2 regions of the Ureibacillus thermophilus genome follow, and region 1 is predicted to be linked to the other one. Evidence: a T-box and tRNA genes for the amino acid it is inferred to sense, from the RefSeq annotation. Region 1 holds a T-box; the other holds one or more tRNA genes.
The links. The T-box of region 1 lies ahead of ileS (isoleucine--tRNA ligase). A T-box ahead of a tRNA ligase gene usually reads a tRNA of that ligase, here a tRNA-Ile.
Positions count from the first base shown of each region.

Region 2: it has a tRNA-Ile gene. The T-box ahead of ileS (isoleucine--tRNA ligase) is inferred to sense a tRNA for this amino acid. The anticodon was not compared.

Region 1 covers NZ_CP036528.1:1,348,649-1,351,898, reverse strand. The annotation lists gene ileS (isoleucine--tRNA ligase) at 1-1,974, opposite strand, end outside; T-box leader at 2,062-2,295, opposite strand; gene DKZ56_RS06665 (DivIVA domain-containing protein) at 2,367-2,921, opposite strand; gene DKZ56_RS06660 (YlmH family RNA-binding protein) at 3,009-3,250, opposite strand, start outside.
Region 2 covers NZ_CP036528.1:2,517,955-2,521,204, reverse strand. The annotation lists tRNA gene DKZ56_RS12540 (tRNA-Gly) at 1-71, shown strand, start outside; tRNA gene DKZ56_RS12535 (tRNA-Gly) at 97-171, shown strand; tRNA gene DKZ56_RS12530 (tRNA-Leu) at 175-263, shown strand; tRNA gene DKZ56_RS12525 (tRNA-Arg) at 276-352, shown strand; tRNA gene DKZ56_RS12520 (tRNA-Pro) at 365-441, shown strand; tRNA gene DKZ56_RS12515 (tRNA-Ala) at 449-524, shown strand; tRNA gene DKZ56_RS12510 (tRNA-Met) at 541-614, shown strand; tRNA gene DKZ56_RS12505 (tRNA-Ile) at 621-697, shown strand; tRNA gene DKZ56_RS12500 (tRNA-Ser) at 720-812, shown strand; tRNA gene DKZ56_RS12495 (tRNA-Met) at 824-900, shown strand; tRNA gene DKZ56_RS12490 (tRNA-Asp) at 904-979, shown strand; tRNA gene DKZ56_RS12485 (tRNA-Phe) at 986-1,061, shown strand; tRNA gene DKZ56_RS12480 (tRNA-Gly) at 1,068-1,141, shown strand; tRNA gene DKZ56_RS12475 (tRNA-Ile) at 1,146-1,222, shown strand; tRNA gene DKZ56_RS12470 (tRNA-Asn) at 1,229-1,303, shown strand; tRNA gene DKZ56_RS12465 (tRNA-Ser) at 1,307-1,399, shown strand; tRNA gene DKZ56_RS12460 (tRNA-Glu) at 1,411-1,482, shown strand; gene tnpC (IS66 family transposase) at 1,580-3,154, opposite strand; gene tnpB (IS66 family insertion sequence element accessory protein TnpB) at 3,203-3,250, opposite strand, start outside.

The DNA.
Region 1 (3,250 bases):
AAATAAGTTACCGTGCAAATAGCGAAGCGTGTTGCGGATTTTACGATACACTTCGGAAATTTGTTTTAACAAATCCATGGAAATCCGTACATCGCCAGTATAGTCTACAGATGCCACCCACAAGCGAAGAATATCCGCACCGTATTGTTTCATTACTTGTTCAGGGGCAATTACGTTTCCAAGAGATTTACTCATTTTACGGCCTTCCCCATCCAGTACGAAACCGTGAGACAGGATGCCTTTATAAGGTGCGAAACCGTTGATGGCAACAGATGTAATGAGAGATGAGTTAAACCATCCGCGATATTGGTCAGAACCTTCCAAATAAAGGTCAGCAGGATATTTCATGCCGCGTTCTACAAGCACGCCCTGGTGAGTGGAACCGGAGTCAAACCAAACGTCCATAATATCTTTTTCTTTTGTAAATTTGCCGTTTGGACTTCCCGGATGAGTAAATCCTTCTGGCAATAATTCTTTCGCTTCTTTTTCGAACCAAATGTTTGAACCATGTTCACGGAATAATTTTGCCACATGGGCGATTGTTTCTGGCGTAATGATTTCTTCACCGTTTTCCGCATAGAATACTGGAATTGGCACACCCCAAGCCCGTTGACGGGAAATACACCAGTCGCCGCGGTCGCGAATCATATTGTAAAGGCGGATTTTACCCCAGTTTGGCGTAAATGTTGTATTTTCAATCGCTTCCAATAATTGATCGCGGAACGGCTCGATGGAACAGAACCATTGCGGTGTAGCACGGAAAATCACCGGTTTTTTCGTGCGCCAGTCATGTGGATAGGAGTGGGTGATGAAACCTAATTTTAATAAGGCGCCCACTTCTTTTAATTTTTCAGTCACGACTTTGTTGGCATCATCATAGAACATGCCCTCAAATCCTGGCGCTTCACTTGTATAGCAACCACGGTCATCAATTGGGCTTAATACATCTAAACCGTATTTTTTACCGACGATATAGTCGTCTTCCCCGTGGCCAGGCGCTGTGTGAACGCATCCAGTACCGGCATCGAGCGTAACGTGTTCCCCAACCATTACTAAAGAATCGCGGTCATAGAATGGATGTTTGGCTACAATATATTCCAATTGTTGTCCTTTTACTTCTTGCACAATTTCAACTTGTTCCCATCCAATTTCTTTTGAAACATTTTCAATCAATTCTTTTGCAATGATATATAAGTTGCCATCCACTTTCACAACAGCATACGTAAATTCTGGGTTGACTGAAATTCCTAGGTTGGCTGGAATTGTCCAAGGTGTTGTTGTCCAGATAATGAACTTGGCCTCTTCAGGTACAACGCCTTTTGCATCTTTGATTTCAAAACTTACATAAATGGAAGGAGACTTCACATCTTTATATTCAATTTCTGCTTCTGCCAACGCAGATTCAGAGGATGGAGACCAATAAACAGGTTTTAGTCCTTTGTATATATATCCTTTCTCTGCCATGCGGCCAAACACTTCAATTTGACGGGCTTCAAATTCAGGGGTTAATGTGACATAAGGATTTTTCCAATCGCCGCGAACTCCCAAACGCTTAAATTGCGCTTTTTGGTTTTCAATTTGTTCGTAGGCATACTCTTCACAGAGTTTACGGAATTCAGCAACCGACATTTCTTTACGGTTCACGCCTTTTTTCGTCAAGGCATGCTCGATTGGTAGTCCGTGAGTATCCCAACCAGGAATATATGGCACATGATAGCCTGTCATAGAACGGTGGCGGTTAATCATATCTTTAATGATTTTATTTAACGCATGTCCAATATGAATATCACCGTTTGCATATGGAGGACCATCATGCAATACGAATTCCGGACGGCCTTTCGTACGCTCTAATACAAGTTGATTAATATCCATTTCTTCCCATTTTGCTTGAATTTTTGGTTCGTTTACCGGTAGATTTCCTCGCATCGGGAAATCGGTCTTCGGCATTAACAACGTATCTTTATACTCTACCATTATGTTTCCTCCTTGTTTATTTTTGACTTCATACTATCTATTCGGCAAAAAAGAAAATCCCCAATAATAAAAAAAGTTTCTCTATCCCATAGGGACGAGAAACGATTACCCGTGGTACCACCCTTCTTTACAACGCCGAAGAAAAGCATTTCGACGCTGCCTCTTGACACTGTAACGCCGTGTAGACGAAATCACTTACTGTTCTTTCAGTGATTTGGCTCGGGAGTGATTTTCTTTTTTGCCGCTTGTCCGAGCTTCCACCATCCTCGGATCGCTATAATTGCCACGGACAAAAAATACTTTCTCCGTCAACACCTGTCAGCCGCATGTATTAAATTTCTGTGTATCAGTATATGAAAATCATGGGAGCCCGTCAAGTAGTAAGAAAATTATTAATACTTTTCTTGCTCACTTGTACTGTTTTTTAGAAAATCATCTTCGTCCTCTTGTCTAAATTGTTCTTGGATTTCTGTTAAACCAATATCATATTCCATTAAATGATCCCAGTCGTCGGAATTCAATAAGTCTAATTGAGCTTCCACCAACATTTTGAAACGATTGCGAAACACCTTGGATTGCTTTTTTAAAGCGTCGATTTCAATCGTAATTTTACGAGCCTTTGTCAATGCTTCGTTCACGATGCGATCCGCGTTTTTTTCTGCTTCTTTAATGATTAACTTGGCCTCTTGCTGGGCATTTCTGCGCACTTCCTCCGCAGCTTCTTGCGCAACGACAATGGATTTTTGCAGCGTTTCTTCCATCGTATTGTAGTGTTCCATTTGTTCGGTCATTTGTTTTACTTTATCTTCAAGCTCTTTTTTTTCTCGGAGTAACAGCTCATAGTCTTTAATAATTTGGTCCAAAAATTCATTAACCTCGTCTTCCGCATAGCCGCGGAAAGCCCTTGTAAATTCTTTATTATGTATATCAAGAGGTGATAGTGGCATCGTTTCGCACTCCTTTAATCAAAAATATAAGCATATAACTATTATACCCATCAAGATAATTCTTTACAGTAAATTTTTTGATTCGACTCACTTTCTGTCAATTCGACAAATGCTTAAACGAATTTTCTCCTTTTTTGTTCGTCCTTCAATGGCATTGATTTTGAAACGTCCAAATCCACGGCAGGAAATCATATCCCCTTCTTGCAATTCAAAGTCCGTTTTTTCTGAAAGAGTAAAGTTGACCTTTACTTTACCTCCACGAATCAAATTTTGGGATTTTTGCCTTGAGATATTAAAACAACTCGACATCACTGCATCTAATCTCATCG
Region 2 (3,250 bases), 1.2 Mb from region 1:
AAGTAGTTCAGTGGTAGAACACCACCTTGCCAAGGTGGGGGTCGCGGGTTCGAACCCCGTCTTCCGCTCCAACTGCCGGGGTGGCGGAATTGGCATGCGGAAGTAGTTCAGTGGTAGAACACCACCTTGCCAAGGTGGGGGTCGCGGGTTCGAACCCCGTCTTCCGCTCCAACTGCCGGGGTGGCGGAATTGGCAGACGCACAGGACTTAAAATCCTGCGGTAGGTGACTACCGTACCGGTTCGACTCCGGTCCTCGGCACCAAACAATGTAAAAGCGCCAGTAGCTCAATTGGATAGAGCGTCTGACTACGGATCAGAAGGTTGTGGGTTCGACTCCTGCCTGGCGCGCCATAAAAAAAGGACCGGGAAGTAGCTCAGCTTGGTAGAGCACTTGGTTTGGGACCAAGGGGTCGCAGGTTCGAATCCTGTCTTCCCGACCAGAGACACGGGGCATTAGCTCAGCTGGGAGAGCGCCTGCTTTGCACGCAGGAGGTCAGCGGTTCGATCCCGCTATGCTCCACCATAACTTAAAATGATTTGGCGGTGTAGCTCAGCTGGCTAGAGCGTACGGTTCATACCCGTGAGGTCGGGGGTTCGATCCCCTCCACCGCCATCCCAAGGACCTTTAGCTCAGTTGGTTAGAGCAGACGGCTCATAACCGTCCGGTCGCAGGTTCGAGTCCTGCAAGGTCCACCAAAGGTTAAAAGAATAGAAATATGGAGGAATACCCAAGTCTGGCTGAAGGGGTCGGTCTTGAAAACCGAGAGGCGGGTCAAACCGCGCGGGGGTTCGAATCCCTCTTCCTCCACCATTTAAAATCATCGCGGGGTAGAGCAGTCTGGTAGCTCGTCGGGCTCATAACCCGGAGGTCGCAGGTTCAAATCCTGCCCCCGCAACCAAACGGTTCCGTAGTGTAGTGGTTAACATGCCTGCCTGTCACGCAGGAGATCGCGGGTTCGAGTCCCGTCGGAACCGCCATAAAGTGGTTCAGTAGCTCAGTCGGTAGAGCAAAGGACTGAAAATCCTTGTGTCGGCGGTTCGATTCCGTCCTGAACCACCATTAATTGCGGGTGTAGTTTAATGGTAAAACCTCAGCCTTCCAAGCTGATGTCGTGGGTTCGATTCCCATCACCCGCTCCAGAATGGGCCTATAGCTCAGCTGGTTAGAGCGCACGCCTGATAAGCGTGAGGTCGATGGTTCAAGTCCATTTAGGCCCACCATAAAATTCCGAAGTAGCTCAGTGGTAGAGCAATCGGCTGTTAACCGATTGGTCGTAGGTTCGAATCCTACCTTCGGAGCCATACGGAGAAGTACTCAAGAGGCTGAAGAGGCGCCCCTGCTAAGGGTGTAGGTCGGGGTAACCCGGCGCGAGGGTTCAAATCCCTCCTTCTCCGCCATTATGTATAATGGCCCCTTGGTCAAGTGGTTAAGACACCGCCCTTTCACGGCGGTAACACGGGTTCGAATCCCGTAGGGGTCATAGTAAGCCCGAAATATGTGAGATAAATAAAAAAATGCGCACCCTCTGGTACGCACGATGAATAGCCCTTCAATCCCAAGTTTTTTCGGATTGAGGGCTATTTTGCCATTGCACATGATTCACGAATTGTTTTCGACCATGGCAAATAGCGATCTAATATTTCTGGCTGTTGATGGATTGGTAAACTTGGGAGTTCCGACAATACTTTCACTAAGTATTGATAAAAATCAATTCCATTCGCTTTTGCCGTTTCAGCCAAGCTTAAACAGATGGCATTTGCATCGGCTCCCGATTCACTCACGGAAAACAGCCAGTTTTTTCGTCCAATGACATTCGGCCGAATCGCATTTTCAGCTGGGTTGTTGTCCATTTCAATGCGTCCATCATACAGAAAAGCTTTTAAACCTTCGGCGTGCTTCAATGTATATTCCGCAGCTTTGGCAAGGGCATTCTTCCCATAGAAAGGAGATTCGTCAATCCATTTGAAAAATGCCTCAACGATAGGTTTGGACTCTTTTTGTCTAGCTTTTCTCCGTTCGCTCGGCCGAAGTTTCTTAAATTTCCGTTCTAGGCGGTAAAGTCGATCACAATAATCGACACCAATCCGTCCATTTTTACTTTCGGCTTTTAACCAGTATCGACGAACATGAGCCCAGCAGTTGGCAAAATGAATATTTGGCACATCATGGTATGCAGAATATCCATCGCAGATAATCGTCCCTTTAAAGCCTTTCATAAAGTCAGTCAAAATTTCCCGACTTCGGGATAAAGCACTATGGAACAGAACAATTGCTGGACCTTGAGATCCTACGCTACGGAACACCCAGTTGTAAGCTTTAGATTGAGCTGGCTTTCCATCTGAGCGGTTCAATACTTGGGCATAGGTTTCATCGACATGAAGAATTGATTTTTTCATGAGGGTTTCTTTCATTCGATTATATAATGGAAGAAGCCAATCTTCTGCCGTGCGAATCACCCAGTTGGATAGGTTCTTATCATTGGTTAGTAAACCATAACGATGCCATTCCTTTACCTGCCTATATAAGGGTAAATAAAGAATAAATTTATCATAGATGAGTTTTGCTAAGACCGTTGGTCCTGCGATACTTCGCAGAATGGCAGGTTGCGGTGCTTTTCCACGTTTGATTTGTGAGTCTTTATTCGAATCTTTTTTACAAGACCTGCACTCATAAGCGTGTTCAATATGCTGAACACGCTTCATGGTAGCTGGTATGAATTTTGCTTCTTCCCGCACAATAGTGCTACCAATCTCTGTCATAAGTGATTGACAACACTCGCATTGTAAGTTTTCTGGATGATGATGAATTTCTTCAATTTCTAAACCATCCATAAAAGAATCATTTCGTTTTTTCTTGTTATGTCGTTTACGAACAACTGTGTATGTCACAGTGTCCGTGCTTTTTTCTCCTGTGTGCTCAGGTTCATTAAAAAAAGGGTCGTCATCAAACAAAGAACACTGTCCATCTGGAGCTTGATACTTTGATTTTTCAGATTTTGAGCCATAAAGCCGTTTAGTTAAATAACGAACTTGTTGTGACAATAATTCAATTTGTTTCAACAATTCATCATTTTTTTGATTGGCATGAGCTAGTTGCTCTTCTAATGACTGAATTAACTTTTCGTATGAATCATTGTTCACAACATCCACCACTTTTCCGTACTGATTCTATATAGAGTTGATTATATCATGAATCGGTATTTAGAAGACACCTTTTTTCGATTTTTGGATGGCTTTAGGTTGTTGAAT